DNA from 4 places in the Streptomyces sp. NPDC017520 genome. Region 3 is predicted to be linked to each of the others. Evidence: riboswitches for the same ligand, from Rfam matches in the RefSeq annotation. Region 3 holds a riboswitch; each other region holds the start of a gene.
The links. Region 3 has a riboswitch for cyclic di-AMP ahead of ACH4KB_RS24835 (peptidoglycan DD-metalloendopeptidase family protein). Riboswitches for the same ligand answer to the same signal wherever they lie in the genome.
Positions count from the first base shown of each region.

Region 1: linked by a shared signal. The riboswitch ahead of ACH4KB_RS15930 (M23 family metallopeptidase) and the one ahead of ACH4KB_RS24835 (peptidoglycan DD-metalloendopeptidase family protein) in region 3 are both predicted to bind cyclic di-AMP.
Region 2: linked by a shared signal. The riboswitch ahead of ACH4KB_RS14870 (transglycosylase SLT domain-containing protein) and the one ahead of ACH4KB_RS24835 (peptidoglycan DD-metalloendopeptidase family protein) in region 3 are both predicted to bind cyclic di-AMP.
Region 4: linked by a shared signal. The riboswitch ahead of ACH4KB_RS27435 (NlpC/P60 family protein) and the one ahead of ACH4KB_RS24835 (peptidoglycan DD-metalloendopeptidase family protein) in region 3 are both predicted to bind cyclic di-AMP.

Region 1 is NZ_JBIRKB010000006.1:18,325-23,379, reverse strand. It holds gene ACH4KB_RS15940 (MerR family transcriptional regulator) at 82-828, shown strand; gene ACH4KB_RS15935 (PP2C family protein-serine/threonine phosphatase) at 968-2,188, shown strand; cyclic di-AMP (ydaO/yuaA leader) riboswitch at 2,442-2,594, shown strand; gene ACH4KB_RS15930 (M23 family metallopeptidase) at 2,606-3,637, shown strand; gene ACH4KB_RS15925 (aldo/keto reductase) at 3,795-4,739, shown strand; gene ACH4KB_RS15920 (PrsW family intramembrane metalloprotease) at 4,801-5,055, opposite strand, start outside.
Region 2 is NZ_JBIRKB010000005.1:343,317-348,371, forward strand. It holds gene ACH4KB_RS14860 (SpoIIE family protein phosphatase) at 1-762, shown strand, start outside; gene ACH4KB_RS14865 (FAD-dependent oxidoreductase) at 785-2,176, opposite strand; cyclic di-AMP (ydaO/yuaA leader) riboswitch at 2,629-2,816, shown strand; gene ACH4KB_RS14870 (transglycosylase SLT domain-containing protein) at 2,822-3,664, shown strand; gene ACH4KB_RS14875 (GMC oxidoreductase) at 3,814-5,055, shown strand, end outside.
Region 3 is NZ_JBIRKB010000010.1:294,873-299,927, forward strand. It holds gene ACH4KB_RS24815 (aspartate aminotransferase family protein) at 1-648, shown strand, start outside; gene ACH4KB_RS24820 (helix-turn-helix domain-containing protein) at 723-1,331, shown strand; gene ACH4KB_RS24825 (DUF6126 family protein) at 1,397-1,570, shown strand; gene ACH4KB_RS24830 (tyrosine-protein phosphatase) at 1,619-2,431, opposite strand; cyclic di-AMP (ydaO/yuaA leader) riboswitch at 2,875-3,035, shown strand; gene ACH4KB_RS24835 (peptidoglycan DD-metalloendopeptidase family protein) at 3,038-4,009, shown strand; gene ACH4KB_RS24840 (SGNH/GDSL hydrolase family protein) at 4,198-5,025, shown strand; gene ACH4KB_RS24845 (STM4011 family radical SAM protein) at 5,038-5,055, opposite strand, start outside.
Region 4 is NZ_JBIRKB010000013.1:63,830-68,884, reverse strand. It holds gene ACH4KB_RS27450 (GNAT family N-acetyltransferase) at 1-100, opposite strand, end outside; gene ACH4KB_RS27445 (NlpC/P60 family protein) at 143-1,222, opposite strand; gene ACH4KB_RS27440 (hypothetical protein) at 1,470-1,823, shown strand; gene ACH4KB_RS27435 (NlpC/P60 family protein) at 1,867-3,105, opposite strand; cyclic di-AMP (ydaO/yuaA leader) riboswitch at 3,104-3,270, opposite strand; gene pcrA (DNA helicase PcrA) at 3,551-5,055, shown strand, end outside.

The DNA of each region.
Region 1 (5,055 bases), on a different contig from region 3:
CCGGCACGCACAGCGTGCCGGGCCCGAGTCGTTTCCCGGCGTCGTGATGGCGCGGCTTGACCTTGACGCAGCGTTTCCGGCATGGAGTGGTCCATTCAGGAAATCGCCCGTCGGGCCGGCACCACGAGCCGCACGCTCCGGCATTACGGAGACGTCGGTCTCCTCACGCCGAGCCGGATCGGGAGCAACGGCTACCGCTACTACGACCAGGACGCCCTCGTCCGGCTGCAGCGCATCCTGCTGCTGCGGGAGCTGGGCCTCTCGCTGTCCGCCATCAAGGACGTGCTCGCGGGGCAGCGGGACACGGCGGTGGCGCTGCGGGCGCATCTGCGGCTGCTCGAACAGGAGCAGGCGCGCATCGGGCGGCAGATCGCCTCGGTGCGGACCACTCTCCACAAGACGCAGGAGGGGATGGAACTCATGGCCGATGAAGTGTTCGACGGCTTCGATCACACCGCCCACGAGCAGGAGGTCACCGAGCGCTGGGGCCGGGACGCGTACGAGGAGGGCGACCGCTGGTGGCGTTCGCTCGGCGACGAGCAGAAGAAGGCGTTCCAGGACGAGCACGAGGCCATCGCGCGCGCCTGGGGACGGGCCAGGGAGGGAGGGCTCGCCGCCGACGGGGCCGAGGCGCAGGACCTCGCGCGGCGGCACTGCGCCTGGCTGTCCTCGGCCAAGGCGCCCAGTCGTTCGTATGTGATCGGGCTCGGCGAGATGTATGTCGCCGACCCCCGCTTCGGAAAGAACTACGATCGCTACGGGGACGGCACCGCCGCCTTCGTACGGGACGCACTGACGGTATACGCGGAACACCGGCTCTCCGACTGACCACGGAAGGCCGGGCCTCCGCCCGCTCCCCCTATTCGGCCGATGCGGAGTAGCCGCTCGGCGCGGCTCCGGGAAGCCTGGGCGGGGCGCGGTACCGTCCGCAGCCGTGGGTGGACCGGGCAGGAGTGCACAGGTGGGGATGGCCGACGAACGGCGCAGTGCCACGGCGGGGAGTTTCGACGCCGTGGGCCGGGTGGTGTTCGGGTCCCGGGAGGGCCAGCTGACGTCCGACGGGCGGCGCACCGGACGGTTCGTCCGGCTGCTCCCGGCCCTGCTGATCCTCGGCGGGCTGGTGCTCGACTCGCTGACTCCGCCCAACTTCACCGCTGTCCCCCTGTTCGTCGCGGCCCCGCTGATCGCCGCGCCGTTCTTCTCGAAGTCCCGGACCGTCCGTACGGGCATCGCCGCGGTCCTCTCCGTCATCGCGATGAGGCTCTCCGACGGGACGTCCACCCAGGTGGTCCCGATCATCGAGCTGATCACCGTGCTCACGGCCTCGGTGCTGGCCCTCGTCATCAACGGCGTCGTACGGCGTGGCAACGAGCAGCTGGCCTCGGCCCGGGTCATCGCGGAGACCGCCATGCGGGCCGTGCTGCCGACCCCGGCCGAGCGGATCGGCGGACTCCAGGTGGCCGCGCGGTACGAGGCGGCCCAGGCGGACGAGTTCGTGGGCGGCGACCTGTTCGCCGTCGCGGACACCCCGTACGGAGTGCGTCTGGTCGTCGGCGACGTACGCGGCAAGGGGCTGGACGCCGTCGAGGCGGTGGCGGTGATCATCGGGGCGTTCCGGGAGGCGGCCGAGCAGGAGCGTTCGCTGGAGGGTGTCGCGCAGCGGCTGGAGCGGGCGCTGGCCCGGGAGGGGACGCGGCGGTACGGGCTGGACGCGATGGAGGGGTTCATCACCGCCGTGCTGGCCGAGATCCCGCCCGGTGCCGCCTCGTTGCGCCTCGTCAACCGCGGTCACCCCGAGCCGATCCTGCTGCACGCCGACGGCGCCCTGGAGGTGCTGGCACCCTCGGTGCCCGCCATGCCGCTGGGGATGGACCTGGGGGTGTGGCCGGACCGGTCCGACGAGTGGGCGATGCCCGCGGGGGCGACGCTCCTCGCCTTCACGGACGGCCTGTCCGAGGCCCGGGACCCGAACGGGGTCTTCTACGATCCGGCGGCCCGGCTGCGCGGCCGGATCTTCCCGGGCCCGGAGGAGCTGTTGTCCGCGCTGACGGACGACGTACGGCTGCACACCGGTGGGCGGACCACGGACGACATGGCGCTCATCGCGGTCGGCCGGCCGGCGGAGGGGCAGCCCGTGCGCCGGACGACGGTGAAGATCGTGGGCCGGGGCGATGACGCCGGGCGGTGACGCCGGAGTGATGGTGCCGGGCGGTGACACGGTGCGTAATCAAAAGGCGCCGCTCCGCATAACATTTGACACACTGTCAGAAAAAGCAGTGTGGCTGAGGCGTGGTCAAGTCGCCCGATTGCGCCCGGTTGTCACCCGTACATCCCTGCCGTGTTCGTTAATGATCAACAGGAACAGCTTGGAATAGGGCCCGTCCGTCTATTAACGTTCGATAACGCAGCGCGGTCGTCACAGCCGTCGTCAGAGACGGCGCCGCGCGCGAGCGCCGAATTCCGCAAGGGAACCGGGGAACCACCTACATGGGGTGAATCGGACGCCTGCGTCTCGTGAGAGACGGAGGGGCCCGTAGGAGACCTTCCTGCTCCGAACCCGTCAGCTAACCCGGTAGGCGAGAAGGAAGGAAAGGAGTGCGCCCACGTGGCGTCCAACAAGCCTGCCCCTGAGGCCCCGTCACCCTTCAGTGCCGACACCCTCGGTGGCGAGGAGCGCACCTGGGAGGAATGGAACCCCACCGCGGAGTCCATCCGTCCCGTGCGCGGCAAGCACCGCGTGGCCAAGCAGCGTGGTCTGGCCCGTAGCTCCACCGTCCTCGGAGTCGGTGTCATAGCGGCTGTCGGCGCGGGCGGTATGGCCACCGCTCAGGACAAGGCGCCGGTCTCCATCTCTCTTCCCGATTCCATCGTGGACAACCTCCCCGACGCCAAGTCCCTTCCCGGCGTCGGGTCTTTGATGTCCGAGGAGGCGGAGCCCGCCCCGGTCGCCGCGTCCGCGCCGCTCACCACCGCCGGCCTCACCACCGCCGAGGCCGAGCAGGGCACCGGCGCCGGCGAGGCGCTGCGCGCCCGGATCCTCCAGCAGGCCGAGCAGCAGCAGGCCAGCGCCGACGCCGAGGCCAAGGCCGCCGCCGAGAAGGCAGCGGCCGAGACCGCCGCCGCCGAGGCCAAGAAGCAGCAGGACGAGGCCGAGGCCGCTGCCGCCGCGAAGAAGAAGGCGGCGGAGGAAGCGGCGAAGAAGAAGAAGGAGGCCGAGCGGCTCGCCAAGCTCGCCGCCAGCTTCTCCCTCCCCACCTTCTCGTACACGATCACCTCGACCTACGGTCAGTCCGGCGCGCTCTGGTCCTCGGGCCAGCACACCGGTCTCGACTTCGCCGGGTCGGCCGGCGCACCGCTCAAGGCCGTGCACAGCGGCACGATCACATCGGCCGGCTACTCCGGTTCGTACGGCTACCGCACGGTCCTGCAGCTGGAGGACGGCACGGAGATCTGGTACGCCCACCAGTCCTCGATCGAGGTCTCCGTCGGCCAGAAGGTGACCACCGGCCAGACCATCGGCCGCATGGGCGACAGCGGCAACGTCACCGGCGTCCACCTCCACCTGGAGGTCCGCACCGCGGGCGGTTCCGCGATGGACCCGATGGCCTGGCTCAACAGCAAGGGCCTGAACGTCTGATCTCCAGGCCCCGCGGCTGACGTCCTTCGTCGCCGCCCCGCAACCCCGGCAGCCCTGACGCACACCCCCCGACGTCAGGGCTGCCGGTCTGTCCGGGGACGGTACGGTCCGGCGGGCGGCGGAATACCGTCCCCGCCCCGTCCCGTTGAACCTCCACATGACTTCTCCGCGCATTCTCGGCAGCTCCGACCTCCAGGTTTTCCCTCTCGCCCTCGGCGGCAACGTCTTCGGCTGGACGGCGGACGAGGACCAGTCCTTCGCGGTCCTGGACGCGTACGTCGCGGCCGGCGGCAACTTCATCGACACCGCCGACGCCTACTCCGCCTGGGTCGAGGGCAACGAGGGCGGTGAGTCGGAGACCGTCATCGGCAAGTGGCTCGCCTCCCGCTCCAACCGGGCCGACATCGTCGTCGCCACCAAGGCCGGCGCCCACCCCGACCACCGGGGCCTGTCCGCCGGCACCATCAAGGGCGCGGCGGAGGCATCGCTGCGCCGCCTCGGCACCGACCACATCGACCTCTACTACACGCACTTCGACGACGAGGCCGTCCCGGTCGAGGAGATCATCACCGCCCTCGACCAACTGGTGAAGGACGGCAAGGTGCGGCACATCGCCGCTTCCAACATCAGCCCCGAGCGCCTGCGGGCCTCCCTCGACTTCTCCGAGCGCGAGGGCCTCGCCCGGTACGTCGCGCTCCAGCCGCACTACAACCTGGTCTCCCGCGGCACCTACGAGGGCGAGCTCCAGGACACCGCGGCCCGCGCCGGCCTCGCCGCCGTCCCGTACTACGCGCTCGCCTCCGGCTTCCTCACCGGCAAATACCGCCCCGGTACGAGTGTGGAGAGCGCCCGCTCCGCGACGGCGGGCGGCCACCTGGAGTCGGAGCGGGGCCGCAAGGTGCTGGCCGCCCTCGACCGGGTCGCCGGGGAACGGGACGCCGAGATCGCCACGGTCGCCCTCGCCTGGCTCGCCGCACAGCCGACCGTCGCCGCCCCGATCGCCTCCGCCCGTACGGTCGAGCAGCTTCCCGCTCTCGTCGCGGTGGCCGACCTGCGGCTGACCGACGGCGAACTCGCCCTGCTCACCGAGGCGTCGGCCTGACGGAGCCGGACGCCGCCGCCGTACGCGGACGCCGAAGCTGTGGTGGTGAGTGTGGCTGCGGCTACGTCGGCGGGCGGCGGTGGCTGGGTGGTGCGCTGCCGTACGGCTGGGGCGGCGGGTAGGCGGCGGGGCCGTATCCCGATCCCGGCGGGTGCCCGTGCGCCTGCCCGTATCCGGGCGTCTGCCCGTACCCGTAGCCATTTCCGTACCCGTTTCCGTACGACGTCGGCATGGAGTGGGCGCGGTGGGCGCCCGGGCGGGCCGTCAGCAGGGCCGCGTGGGTGAGGGCCGGGGCCGCGAACTCCCGGCGCTGCCA
Region 2 (5,055 bases), on a different contig from region 3:
GGGCGCTACCTCTCCGGCACCCAGGGCATGGACGTGGGCGGCGACTGGTACGACGTCATCGAGACCGGCCACGAACTCGCCCTGATCATCGGCGACGTACAGGGACACGGTGTCTCGGCCGCCGCGACCATGGGGCAACTGCGCAGTGCGGTAAGAGCGTTCGCGCTGAGCAATCACGATCCGCAGGAGGTGATGAGCGGGACGAACCGGCTGCTCATCGACCTCGACCCGGGACAGTTCGCGAGCTGCTGCTACATCGCGCTGGACCCGGTGACCGGAGTGGCCCGCGCCGTACGGGCGGGGCATCCGCAGCCCGTGCTGCGTCGGGCGGACGGCCGGACGGAAGTGCTGGACCTGCCCGGCGGCATCGTGCTCGGGATCGACGGGCAGGCGGCCTATCCGGTCACCGAGATGCGCCTCGAACCGGGCGCGATGCTCGCCCTGTTCACGGACGGGCTGATCGAGCGCCCCGGGACCGACATCGACGAGGGGATCGAGCGGCTGCGCGCCACCGTCGAACGCATCGGCGCGGTCCCCCTGGCCGAGACGGCCGACCAGGTCATCGGAGAGGCCAGGGCGGCCGTCGACCGCCCCGACGACATCGCGCTGCTGCTCGCCGCCCGGTGGGCCGGGGCCCCGGAGGTCCGCCGGCCGCGGGAGGACCGGGCGCCCGGCCCCGACCTGTGGCGCACGTTCAGGAGGCCGGACCCGGGGCGCACGGCAGGCGCACCGGATCCGGCCTCCGGAGAGACGTCCTGCTGATCAGGCGCCGCCGAGGCGTTGATCAGACGTCGGCCGGCGGCTCCGCCGGCGCGAAGGCGCCGGAGGCCTCCAGCATCCCCTCGCGCTCCACGACCTTGATCCGCTCACGGCCCTGGGCCGCGCCCAGAGCCTGCTCGTGGGCGTCCAGCTTGTGCCAGCCCTCCCAGGTCGTGTAGCGCACGCCGCGGTCCGCCAGGAAGGCCTCGACGGCCTCCGGAGCGGGCGTGGCCGGCTCCGGCAGCCGGCCGGCCGCCCGGTCTTCCAGGACGCAGGCGACCGTCTCGTTCGCGTCGCCCTTGGTGTGTCCGATCAGACCGATCGGACCGCGCTTGATCCAGCCCGTGACGTAGACCGAGGCCATGTGCTCGTCGCCGGAGATGACGCGTCCCGCCTCGTGCGGCACGGTGCCGGAGGCCACGTCGAAGGGGAGCTTGGGCAGCTCCTCCGAGTAGTAGCCGACGGCCCGGTAGACGCTCTGCATGTCCCAGTCCGTGAACCGGCCGGTGCCCCGGACGTTGCCGGTGCCGTCCAGCTCGGTGCGCTCGGTGCGCAGCGCCACGACCTTGCCGTCCTCGCCGAGGATCTCGACCGGGGACTCGAAGAAGTGCAGGAACAGCTTGTGCGGGCGGTCGCCGACATCGCGGATCGCCCAGTTCTCCAGGGTCTGCGCGACCATGTTGGCCTGCTTGTTCTCCCGGCGGGTCGCGATGGAGCCCTCGTCGTACTCGATGTCCTCGGGGTTGACGATGACCTCGATGTTGGGGGAGTGGTCCAGCTCCCGCAGCTCCATCGGGCTGAACTTGGCCTGTGCGGGGCCACGCCGCCCGAAGACGTGCACCTCCAGCGCCTTGTTCTCCTTGAGGCCCTGGTACACGTTGTCCGGGATCTCGGTGGGCAGCAGCTCGTCCGCCGTCTTGGCCAGGACGCGGGCCACGTCCAGGGCCACGTTCCCGACGCCGAGCACGGCGACCTTCTCCGCGGCGAGCGGCCAGGTGCGCGGGACCTCGGGGTGCCCGTCGTACCAGGAGACGAACTCGGCCGCGCCGTAGGAGCCGTCCAGCTGGATGCCGGGGACGTCGAGCGCCCGGTCGGCCTCGGCGCCGGTGGAGAAGATCACCGCGTCGTAGAACGACCGCAGGTCGTCCAGGCCGATGTCGTGCGGGTAGCTGACGTTCCCGAAGAGCCGGATCTGGGGCTTGTCCAGCACCTGGTGCAGGGCCTTGACGATGCCCTTGATCCGCGGGTGGTCGGGGGCCACGCCATAGCGGATGAGGCCGAAGGGCGCGGGCATGCGCTCGAAGAGGTCGATGGAGACCCCCGGGTCCTGGCAGACCTCGGATTTGAGCAGCGCGTCCGCAGCGTAGATACCGGCGGGGCCGGCTCCGACAATGGCGACGCGGACGGGGCGTGTCATGGCGTGGTGATCCTTCGGGGCGGGCGAACGCGGGCAGGTACAGCGTACGTCGGAGGTAAGGGTTGGCTTACTAGTCTCCACCGCACACCGTAAGCGATCGCCCCGAGGGCTGTTCGACCGGCCCCGCCTAGAGTGTCCGATTGGCCCGTTTTTCTGTGCCGATATGGGCGATTCGCTTCTTTTGGGCATTCTGCTCAATAAAAGGCTTACTGGCGCTTCTGGGGTATTTGCTTGGGCTCGTTTTCGCCATCACCGCGAGGGAGTGGTGAGCGTCACGTCCGCGAGGGCGGACGCGGAAGTGGAAGCTTCGGTTCCCTTCTGTGCGAAGAAAGTTGACGACGTGACGGAGTGACCCGATCCGGCGATTCCGTCTTTCGATCTTGCGTGGAAAAGGGAATCCGGAATGCGGGGCTTGTTCTGTTCGGCGTTTCTCGCCTACGGTCACCGTCAATCCGGATGGAACGCCGAATCCTGCCGCCGTCCGGGAATCCGAAACCCACTCGAGTACGGCAGGAGCGGGGGACCCAGGTAAGTCGCCGATCCGTAACCGGAACGGCTTGGGGTGAAGCCGCACGAGCGTGCGGCCAGACATCTCCCGTCTGAACCCGACAGCTCACCCCGCAGGCGCCGGAGAGGAAATCCCCCATGCCCGCACAGGGTAAGCACCGTCGTTCCCGTTCCACCTCGCTGCGCCGCGGCCTTGCAGCCGTGACTACAGGTGGAGCCGTCCTCGCCCTCCCCGTGATAGGTGCCACCAGCGCCTTCGCGGCCCCCGTGCCCGCCACCGCGCCGCAGCAGGCCGTGGCGCCCGCCTCGATTCCCCAGGTGAATTCCGCCGTGCGGGCCGCGCCCGCCGAGCATTCCGTGGCGGCCGGTGAGACGCTTTCCAAGATCGCCCGCGAATATTCCGTGAGCGGCGGCTGGGAGAAGCTGTACGAAGGCAACCGGAAGATCATCGGAGAGAATCCCGATCTTATTCACCCGGGTATCAAGCTGACCCTCGGAACCAAGGCCGAGGCCCCTTCGGGTGGTAAGGCGGACAAGGCCGCCGAGGCTTCCCCGTCCGCCGTGCGTGGTGCCGAGGCGGACCGTGCCGACCGTTCGGAGCGTGTCAACGCCACTCCCGCGGCAAAGGCCGCTCCGGCCGCCGAGAAGGCCGTCACGTACACGAACGACCTCGACGGCTGGATCAAGGAGTCGCTGGCGGTCATGGCCGAGCAGGGCATCCCCGGCACCTACGAGGGCATCCACCGCAACATCATGCGCGAGTCCTCGGGCAACCCGGCCGCGATCAACAACTGGGACTCCAACGCGGTCAAGGGCACCCCGTCCAAGGGGCTGCTCCAGGTCATCGACCCGACCTTCCAGGCCTACCACGTGCCCGGCACCTCGACCGACAGCTACGACCCGGTCGCCAACATCACGGCCGCGTGCAACTACGCGGCGGACCGCTACGGCTCGATCGACAACGTCTTCGGCGCCTACTGATCCTCCGCGCCCGAGCCCGAGGGGCCCCGGACCTCATCTTGGTCCGGGGCCCCATGCGCGTACCGGGAAGTTACCCCCAAGTTTCTAGTGACTTGCCAGGCGATCGACAGTAGAACCTGTTGCACTCTGTCGAGAGTGAGGTATGTCACATGAGCGACACCACCATGCGGGATGGCGAGACCAAGGGTGTCTCGCGTCGAAGATTCATCGCTGGAACAGGTTCTCTCCTGGGGGCTGCGGCTATCGCCGGGCACTCCGCACCGGCGTGGGCGGGCGTCCGGACGGCAGCAGCGCCGATCGGCTCCGGGGCCCGGGTGCCGGTGCTGGTCGTCGGCACCGGATACGGCGGCTCCGTGGCGGCCCTCCGGCTCGCCCAGGCCGGCGTCGACGTCCATATGGTCGAGATGGGCATGGCCTGGGACACGCCGGGTGCGGACGGCAAGATCTTCGCCAACACCACCAGACCCGACGACCGCTCCTTCTGGCTGCGGACCAGGACCAAGCAGCCGCTGAGCAACTTCCTCGGCTTCCCCATCGACAAGGACGTCAACCGCTACACCGGCATCCTGGACGCCGAGGAGTTCGCCGGCATCACCGTCTACCAGGGCCGCGGTGTCGGCGGCGGGTCCCTGGTCAACGGCGGTATGGCCGTCACCCCGCGCCGGGAGAACTTCGGCGCGATCCTCCCCTCGGTGAACGCCGGGGAGATGTACCGCACCTACTACCCGCGCGCCAACAGCGGACTGGGCGTCACCACCATCGACCCCGCCTGGTTCGACAGCGTCGACTGCTACCAGTACGCCCGGGTCGGCCGGAAACACGCCCAGCGCTCCGGCTTCCCGTTCCTCTTCGTTCCCGCCGTCTACGACTGGGACTACATGAAGCAGGAGGCGGCCGGGACCGTCCCCAGGTCGGCCCTGGACGCCGAGATCCTCTACGGCAACAACTACGGCAAGAAATCGCTCCAGAAGACCTACATCGACCGGATCAGGGCCACCGGCCGGGTCACCATCTCCCCGCTCCACCAGGTCACCACGGTCACCCCGGCCCCGGGCGGCGGCTACACGGTGCTCATCGACCAGCTGGACACCGTCGGCCGGACGACCGCCACCAAGACCGTCACGGCGGACAAGGTCTTCTTCGCCGCGGGCAGCGTGGGCACCAGCAAGCTGCTCGTCGGCCTCAAGGCCACCGGTGCGCTGCCCCTCCTCAACGACGAGGTCGGCAAGGGCTGGGGCGACAACGGCAACGTCATGTGCGGCCGGGCCAACCACCTCTGGGACCCGACCGGGAAGGTGCAGTCGTCGATCCCCACCGGCGGCATCGACAACTGGGACGCCGGCGGGGCCTTCGCCGAAGTCGCGCCGCTGCCCACCGGGATCGAGACGTGG
Region 3 (5,055 bases):
GACTTCTACGCCTACCAGCACGAGGAGGGGGTGGAGCCCGATCTGGTGTGCGTTGCCAAGGCGCTCTCCGGCGGCTATGTGCCCGTCGGCGCGACCCTCGGCAAGGACTGGATCTTCCGCAAGGTCTACTCCTCGATGGACCGGGTCCTCGTCCACTCCGCGAGCTTCGGCTCCAACGCCCAGGCGATGGCGGCCGGGCTCGCCGTCCTGACGGTGATGGAGGACGAGGAGACCGTCGCCAACGCCCGGCGCACCGGCGACCTGCTGCGCGAGCGGCTGGCGGCCCTGGTGGACCGCTACGAGCTGCTGCACGAGGTCCGCGGGCGCGGGCTGATGATCGGCATCGAGTTCGGCCGGCCCGCCTCGCTCAAGCTCCGCAGCCGCTGGACCATGCTCCAGGCGGCCCGCAAGGGCCTCTTCGCGCAGATGGTCGTGGTGCCGCTGCTCCAGAAGCACCGGATCCTCACCCAGGTCTCCGGCGACCACCTGGAAGTGATCAAGCTGATCCCGCCGCTGGTCATCGGGGACGCGGAGGTGGACCGCTTCGTGGCGGCCTTCACGTCCGTCATGGACGACGCGCACAGTGGCGGCGGACTGATGTGGGACTTCGGCCGGACGCTGGTCAAGCAGGCCGTGGCCAACCGCTGACCGGCCGGGAGGAGAGGGATTGCCTCTGAGGCAATTTATTTGCCTCAGAGGAAAGATCCTGGCCCAATGGAGCCATGAACCCTCCGGACGAAGGGGTGCCGGACGAGCTCCCCGGCGTCGCACCCCGACTGCGCGACCTGCGCCGCGATCGCGGCCTCACCCTGGAGACCGCCGCCGGCCGGGCCGGACTCTCGCCGGCCCATCTCTCCCGGCTGGAGACCGGCCGCAGGCAGCCCTCGCTGCCGATGCTGCTGGGCCTGGCCCGTATCTACGGTACGACGGTCTCCGAACTGCTCGGCGAGCAGCCGCCCGAACGGGACGCGATCGTCCGCGGCGGCGGCTTCGAGGGGGCGGAGGCCGACGGCTGGATGTACCGGCAGGCCGGCGGATCCGGCCGCGCGATGCAGGCGCTGCGGGTCCGCGTTCCGTACGGGGCCCAGGGCGACCTGGTCCGGGTCCACCCCGGCGAGGAGTGGCTGTACGTCCTGGAGGGGCGGCTGCGGATCGGGCTCGGCGACACCGTCCACGACCTCGAACCCGGCGACAGCGCCCACTTCGACTCGCTCACCCCGCACCGGATCGCGGCGATCGACCGCTGCGGCGCGGAGCTGCTCTTCGTCCACTCCCTGCTGCAGAGCCCCGCCGCCGAGCTGTGCCTCGGCAGCGCCCTTCACGCGCGCTGAACCGGCCGTCCCGGCCGGCCTCATCCTTCGCTCCACCGGCCGTGAGGCCGACCGAGAGGACCGTCATGTCCGATTCCGAGCACTACGACCCGCTGGGCCCCGGCCGCCGCCCGAACGAGGACCCGCAGGAGAAGCGGATGCCGCGCGGCGTCATCATCCGGCTCTTCGCCTACCTGGTGGCGGGCCACGTCGTCGCGGGCTTCCTCTATCTGCTCTTCGTGGTGGCCGGGAGCAAGTGACGGCGGTCGGACGACCCCCCGCCCCGGACGGATCGCTTCCCGTCCGGGTCAGCCCTGGTCGAGCAGGCGCTCGCGCAGCCGCTCCCGGGTCTCGGAGGAGACCTGCAGCCCCTCCGCCAGGTAGCGGTCCGTCGTTCCCCAGTTCTCCTCGATGGCCGTGAAGGCCGCCGCGAGGTAGGCGGGCCGCGCCCCGAAGAGCGGATCCAGCAGCTCCAGCACCTCGGGCGACATACCGGTGCCGGACGGGTCGGAGCGCTTCACGGCGTAGCGGCGGTGGAGGTCGTTGGACTTGAGGTAGTCCTCCTCGATCGCCTCCGGCTCGACGCCGACCGCCAGCAGGGCGACCGCGATCGAGAGACCGGCCCTGTCCTTGCCCGCCGCGCAGTGCATCAAGGCCGGGACGCTGTCCTCGGCCAGGGAGTGCAGCACCCGGCTGTGCTCGGCGGTGCGGTCCAGAATCGTCGCGCGGTACATCCGGATCATGCGGTCGACGCCCTTGCCGTTCGCGAGGGCCGAGCGCAACTGCTCGATGTTCCCGTCGCTCACCAGCCGCCAGAACTCCGCGCCGTCGGCCGGATCCGAGAGCGGAATGCTGATATTACGGACACCTGCCAGCTCGATGTCGTATCCGTCGAGCTGGTGGTCGGCGGAGTGGCGGAAGTCGAAGATCGTGTGCAGCCCGAGCCCGCCGAGGAAAGCCGCGTCCTCGGCCGTGGCGTGCGCCAGGTGGCCGCTCCGGTAGAGCCGCCCGAAGGCGGTGCGCCGGCCGTCCGCGGTGGGGAGCCCGCCCACGTCGCGGAAGTTGCGGACTCCGGTCAGCACGGTCTCTGTCGGCGGGACCTGCGGCACCTGCTGCGTCACGGTGGCTCCTGGGATCTCTGGCGTCGGCGCGGCTCGCCGGCGAGGGCGCTCCCGTGACGATACGACATCGATTCGACGGAAAATCATCACGGTCGCGCGCCCGGTGCGGGGTGCCGGGGTGGTCGGTCTGACTCAACGTCAGCAGCGAAGCCGATCGCGTGTCCGTATTGGTGCATTTCGCAGAACATGCCCCGCTAATGGGGGAGATGGGATTTCGGAGGTGAGCGGGATCATATCCGTGACGGTCCGTGGTGAGCGCGCCCCAGGGTATTCCCGTTGCCCGCACGGAAAGTCAAGATCCGTAATCCACGGAGTGTGACGGGAATTCCGGATCGCTATGGAACCGATGATTCCGGCGAGCAACCGATGGCTTGTTCAGCTCGTCCTGACTCGTTTACGGTCGCCGCAATCCGGACGGACCGCCTAATCCTGCCGCCGCCCGGAATTCGCACCCACCCACTCACGCGTGGCAGGAGCGGGGGAACCAGGTAAGCCGCCGATCCGGAGCGATCCGGGCCGGCTCGGGGTGAAGTCGCCGCAACGCGACCGGGCATCTCCAGCCCGAACCCGACAGCTCACCTCGCAGGCGCCGGAGAGGAACTTCCCATGCCCGCAAAGGGTAAGCACCGCCGTCCGAAGTCCGGCCCGATCTCCCGCGGCGTCCTCGCCGCGGGGACCGGCGGCGCCGCACTCGCCCTCCCGCTCATCGGCGCCACCGTCGCGAACGCCGCGGACCAGGCCGCTCCGGCCGCGAAGCCCGCCGCCGCCTCGGTGGCCGCCGCGCAGACCGCCCCGGTCACCGCCCCCGCCGCGTCGAAGGCCGCCCCGAAGACGTACGCCGTCGTCTCCGGCGACTACCTGGCGAAGATCGCGGCCGAGCACCAGCTCAAGGGCGGGTGGGAGAAGCTGTACCAGGACAACCGCTCCACCGTCGGCGAGAACCCCAGCCTGATCCACCCGGGCATGAAGCTGACGCTCGGCGCCAAGGGCTCCGCCCCGGCCGAGAAGTCCGCGGCTCCCGAGGCCGCCCCGAAGAAGGCCGCACCGAAGAAGGCCGCACCGGCGCCCAAGGCCGCGCCGAAGGAGGCCCCGAAGGCGGACACCGTCTCCGCCGACGACTCGGAGGGCTCCGGCAGCCCGTCGCGGACCGGCTCCTCCGAAGCCACCGGCTCCGGCTGGTCCGCCCCGCTGGCCAGCGCCAACGTCACCACCCAGTACCGGGCTTCCGGCGCCAGCTGGTCCAGCGGCTACCACACCGGCTCGGACTTCCAGGCCGCCTCCGGCACCCCCGTACTCGCCATCGGCCCGGGCACCGTGGTCTCGGCCGGCAACAGCGGCTCCTACGGCAACGAGGTCGTCATCCAGCACGAGGACGGCATGTACTCCCAGTACGCCCACCAGTCCTCGCTCAACGTCTCCGTCGGCCAGACCGTCACCGGCGGCCAGCAGATCGGCCTCTCCGGCTCCACCGGCAACTCCACCGGCCCGCACCTGCACTTCGAGGTCCGCACCGGCCCGAGCTACGGCTCGGACATCGACCCGATCGCCTACCTGCGTCAGCACGGCGTCTCGGTCTGACGTCTCCGTCCGGCGTCTCCGTCCGACCGGACCCGGGCGAGAAGTGATCAAGGGGCGGTGCGCTGCGGCGCACCGTCCCTCCACTTATTCCGGCTTTACCAAAAACTGACCGGGTGGTCTATCTCACCACCCGTCAACCCCGTATTACGGTCGCGTAGGTCACATCGCACGATGCAGGATAAGTGCTTGTGGCAGACGATTCGAGAAACAACCAGCAGCACACCATCGGGTCGTACGCGGCGATTGGCGACAGTTTCACCGAGGGCGTCGGCGATCCCGGCCCCGACGGGACATATCTCGGCTGGGCGGACCGCTTCGCGGTGCTCCTCGCCGACCGGCTCCCGGCTCCCGAGGGGGCGACCGGCCCCGAAGGCTCCCCGCACGGGGACTTCCGCTACGCCAATCTCGCCGTACGAGGACGTCTCCTCGACCAGATCGTCGAGGAGCAGATCCCGCGCGCCAAGGAGCTGGCCCCCGACCTGGTCAGCTTCTGCGCGGGCGGCAACGACATCATCCGGCCCGGCACCGACCCCGACGACCTCGCCGAGCGTTTCGAGCGGGCGGTCGCCGACCTGAGCAACGCCGTCGGCACGGTCATGGTCACCACCGGCTTCGACACCCGGGGCGTTCCGGTGCTGCGCCACATGCGCGGCAAGATCGCCACGTACAACGTCCATCTGCGGGCCATCGCCGACCGCTACCACTGCCCCGTGCTGGACCTGTGGTCGCTGCGTTCCGTGCAGGACCGGCGCGCGTGGGACAACGACCGGCTGCATCTGTCGCCCGAGGGCCACACCCGCGTGGCGCTGCGCGCCGCGCAGGTCCTCGGCCACGAGGTGCCCGCCGACCCTGACCAGCCCTGGCCGCCGCAGGTCCAGCGCAGCCCCTTCGACGCACGGCGCGACAACATCCAGTGGGCCCGCGAATACCTCGTGCCCTGGATCGGCCGTCGGCTGCGCGGAGAGTCCTCCGGCGACCACGTCGAGGCGAAGCGCCCGGACCTCCTGCCGCTGTAGCCGTCGAGCCGGTCAGAGCTCCAGCAGGGG
Region 4 (5,055 bases), on a different contig from region 3:
GGTTGTGCCGGACGGTGAACGGGCCCACCCGGTAGTGGTCGGGGGAGAGCAGCGCGAGCGCCCGGGCATAGTCCTGGACGGCGGTCGCCATCGACGTCATACGGGGATTCCTTCGGCGGGAGAGCGGGACGTGCGCGGCGGACTATGCCACCCGGGTCGCTCCGGCGAAAGGCATTTCATCGACGGGCGCGATGCGGACCGGTGCTCCGGGGCGCGGGGCGTGAATCATTTGGCCGCCGCCGATGTAGAGGCCGACATGGCTGATTCCGGAGTAGAAGAAGACCAGGTCACCGGGGGCCAGTTCGGAGCGGGGGACCCGGGATCCGGCGTTGATCTGGGTGTAGGTGGTGCGCGGCAGGCTCACGCCCGCCGCCTTCCAGGCCGCCTGGGTCAGGCCCGAGCAGTCGAAGGCGTTCGGGCCCGTCGCGCCCCAGACGTACGGCTTGCCGATCGCGCCGTACGCGAAGTCGATGGCCTGGGCGGCGCGGGAGCCGGGGGCCGCCACCGGACCGCTGCGGACGGACGAGCGGTCGGCGTGGGCCGGGCCGCCGCCGTGCCGGGCGTCGGCGGAGCGCTCATGGGCGGCGCGTTCGTCGGCGGTCAGGGTGTCCAGCAGCCTGCGGGCGTCGGCCAGCTTGGTGCGGATCGCGGTGCGGTGTTCGCGCAGCTCGGCGCGGCGGGCGGCGAGGCGCTCGGTCTCCTGGTCGGCGCGGGCCTTGACGCGGGTGATCTGGGAGACCTGTCGCCGGATGCCGCGCAGGAGCCCACTCTGCCGGTCGCCCGCCCGGTCGAGGTAGGAGGCGCGTTGCAGGAAGGCGTCGGGGTCGGAGGAGAGCGCCAGTTGCAGGGCCGGGTCCAGGGTTCCGCCGCGGTACTGCGCGGTGGCCAGCGAACCCAGGGCGTGCCGGGCGGTGTTGAGGCGGGCGGTGCGACGGGCGGCCTCGTCGGCCAGGGCGTCGACGGCGCGGGTGGCGGTGGCCGCCTCTTCCTTCGCCCCGTTGTACTTCTCGGTGGCGACCTCGGCGTCGTGGTACAGCCGGTCGATCTCCGCCTTGACCTGCGAGGCGGTGGGGGCCGGTTCGGCGGGGGCCGCGCCCGCCCCGGTGACCGACCCCGCGGTGGCGGCCCCGGCGAGCGCCAGGGTGGCGGCGGTGCGGGCAGCAGAGCCGGTGAGCGGGCGCTGCTTGGGTTTTCGGTGAGCTGACCTGCGGTGCGCTGCCACGGGGGCGGCATCCTTCCTGTCGGCTGTCCGCCGGGGGAATACCGGCGGGTCCGTGAAGGACGCTAATCCCGGTGCCGGGAAAAGAGTCGGCATGACTGCTATTGCCCTGATGTGACGTTTCATCGGCCATGGGTGATCACTCATACGCCCATATATCAGGGCAATGCATTCAATTTCGGAGGAAGCGCACAAGGAAGGGGGGCCTCACTGAAAGGCACATCCTTGGCCCTGGCTAGGCTCCGGAGCCATGGACGTACTCATCAATGTCTTCGTCGCCCTGCACATCATCGGCATCGCCTCCCTGCTGGGTGGCTTCCTGACGCAGATGAAGGCCATGGGAGCGGGCACCGCCCGCTTCACCCCCGCCATGCTGCACGGCGCGCTGACCATGCTCGTCACCGGTATCGCCCTGGTCGGGCTCAACCAGGCCGACGACCAGACCGTGAACAACGTCAAGATCGGCATCAAGCTCGCGCTGCTGGTCGTGATCCTCGCCCTCGTCTACGTCAAGCGGGACGACGAGACGGTGGACAAGGGCGCGTTCGCCGCGGTCGGCGGACTGACGGCCGCCAACATCTTCATCGCCACGGTCTGGACCTGAGTCTCCCCGGGGGCGGCCGCCCAAGGGCCGCCCCCGGCACGCGTCACGCCGGTCGCACGCTTCCGTAGATCGGCATGGAGTAGATCGACTCCTCGCGCACGTTCGCACCCGGCTTCGGGGCGTGGATCATCATCCCGTCGCCCTTGTAGATGCCGACGTGGCTGATGTCGTCGTAGAAGAAGACCAGGTCTCCGGGGATCAGATCGGACGTGGCGACCCGCGTCCCGACCTCCACCTGGTCCCAGGTAGTCCGGGGCAGGGTCACGCCCGCCTCCCGCCACGCCGCCTGCGTCAGCCCCGAGCAGTCGTAACTGGAGGGGCCCGACGCGCCCCATACGTACGGCTTCCCGATCTGGGCGCGGGCGAAGGCCAGGACCTTCTCCGCCTTGGCGGCGTAACCGCTGTCCGTACCGGTGCCGGAGCCGGAGCCCGGATCCGTTCCCGTTCCCGTTCCCGTACCGGAACCGGAACCGGAACCGGAGCCGGAGCCGGATCCCGTGCCCGAACCGCCGCCGGACTCCTTCGCCGCCTCCTCGCGGGCCTTCTCCTCGGCCTCGGCCTTCTCCTTCGCCTCGGCGGCCTGCCGGGCGGCCAGCCTCGCCGCCTTCTCCTTCGCCTCGGCCTCCTTCTTGCGCTCCAGCTCCGCCAGCCGCGCCTTCTCCTCGGCGGTCAGCCTCGACAGCAGGCTCCGGGCCTCGGTGAGTTTGGTCTGCACGTCCTTCTTGCTGGAGGCGAGCGTGGCCTGCGTCTCGGTGAGGGTCTCCAGGCTCTTCACCGCCTCCGCGCGCTTCTTCGCCGCCGAGGCCTGCTGCGTACGGACCTCGGCGACGGCCTTCTGCTGCCGCTCCGTCGCCCGGTCCATCAGCCGGCTCTGGTCGAAGTACCCCTGCGGGTTGTCCGCCAGGAAGAACGTCGCCGCCGGCGCGATGCCCCCGTTGCGGTACTGGGCCGCCGCGTAGGAGCCCAGCGCCCGGCGCGCCTCGTTGATCTTCTCGGCCCGCTTCGCCACGTCGGAGAGCAGCGTGTCGACCTTCGCCTGCTGGGACGCGGAGGCGGCCTTGGCCCGGTTGTACTCCTGGGTCGCGGCGCCCGCCTGCCGGTACAGGGCGTCGACCTTCTTCTGCACTTCCTCGATGGCGGGCTTCGGCTCAGCCGGCGCGGCCGTGGCGCTCTGCGTGGAGAGCAGCGTCACGGAGGCCAGCGCGGCCGTCGTCAGCCCGACGGCGGGGGTGGTGGTGCGCACCTTCGTGCGCGGCTTGCGATGCGATGCCAAGACCGGCATCTCCTTCCGTGGACCGCCTACCGGGTTAGCTGTCGGGTTCGGACGGAACGGAAGGCTGTCCTACGGTCCGCATGCGAGGGCACGGACCGATTCACCCCGGTGTCGCGTGTGGGTCCCCGGTTCCGCACCGCCAGGGCGGCGGGACGGATTCGGCAGAGGTGCCCGTCGGGCGTGGTTCGCCCCAGGGAGGTACGGGCCACCTGACCGAGCACGCTAGCCAACCGGCCCCGCCGCTGGGAAGGACGATGAGCGATATGCCCGATACATTTTCGTGACCTTTCCGGATCGGGGGGCCGACACCCCCTCCGACCGGGCACTCCTTCACGGAACGTCGACGTCCGCTCTCCGTGCGTACGGGTGAGGCGCGGGCGATTCCCCGGTGCCGACGCCGCCTTCTCACCTTCGGCAGTAGCTTGTCAGTCCGGCCGCCTAGACTCGGGGGGCGATGAGCAGCCTCTTTGACGACAGTTTCCTGACCGGCCTCCAGTCCGCGGAGGACGGCCCCCCGCCGCCCCCCGAGGACCACGCGCCCGAAGCGGTGCCGGAGGGACTCTTCGAGGGCGTCTACGACGCGCCCCCGCCGCCCCGGGACGGGTACTACCGGGACGGTCACGCGCGCCCGGTGATCGACTCCGCCGCCCTGCTCGACGGGCTGAACACCGAGCAGCGCGCCGCCGTCGTGCACGCCGGGTCCCCGCTGCTCATCGTCGCCGGGGCCGGCTCCGGCAAGACCCGGGTCCTCACCCACCGCATCGCCCACCTGCTGGCCGAGCGCGGGACGCACCCCGGGCAGATTCTCGCGATCACCTTCACCAACAAGGCCGCGGGCGAGATGAAGGAGCGCGTCGAGCAGCTCGTCGGCCCCCGCGCCAACGCCATGTGGGTCATGACCTTCCACAGCGCGTGCGTCCGCATCCTGCGCCGCGAGTCGAAGAAGCTCGGCTTCACCTCGTCGTTCTCGATCTACGACGCCGCCGACTCCAAGCGCCTGATGGCCCTGGTCTGCCGCGACCTCGACCTGGACCCGAAGCAGTTTCCGCCGAAGTCCTTCACCGCCAAGGTCTCCAACCTCAAGAACGAGCTCATCGACGAGGAGACCTTCGCCGGGCAGGCCGGAGGGGGCACCTCCCGTTCGAGCGAAGCCGAGAATGGGGGAGGTTTCGAGAAGACCCTGGCCCAGGCGTACGCGCTCTACCAGGCCCGCCTGCGCGAGGCCAACGCCCTGGACTTCGACGACATCATCATGACCACGGTCCACCTCCTCCAGGCCTTCCCGGACGTCGCCGAGCACTACCGCCGCCGCTTCCGCCACGTCCTCGTCGACGAGTACCAGGACACCAACCACGCCCAGTACACGCTGGTACGGGAGCTGGTCGGCCCGGCCGGGGAGGCCGACGCCCCCGCCGAGCTGTGCGTGGTGGGCGACGCGGACCAGTCGATCTACGCCTTCCGGGGCGCGACCATCCGCAACATCCTCCAGTTCGAGGAGGACTACCCGAGCGCGACGACGATCCTCCTGGAGCAGAACTACCGCTCCACGCAGACGATCCTCTCCGCCGCCAACGCCGTCATCGAGCGCAACGAGAGCCGCCGCCCCAAGAACCTCTGGACCAACGCCGGCAGCGGCGCCCGCATCACCGGCTACGTCGCCGACACCGAGCACGACGAGGCGCAGTTCGTCGCCGACGAGATCGACCGGCTCACCGACGCGGGCGACGCCAAGGCGGGCGACGTCGCCGTCTTCTACCGGACCAACGCCCAGTCCCGTGTCTTCGAAGAGATCTTCATCCGCGTCGGTCTGCCCTACAAGGTCGTCGGCGGTGTGCGCTTCTACGAGCGCAAGGAGGTCCGGGACGTCCTGGCCTACCTCCGGGTCCTCGCCAACCCCGAGGACACCGTCCCGCTGCGCCGCATCCTCAACGTCCCCAAGCGCGGCATCGGCGACCGCGC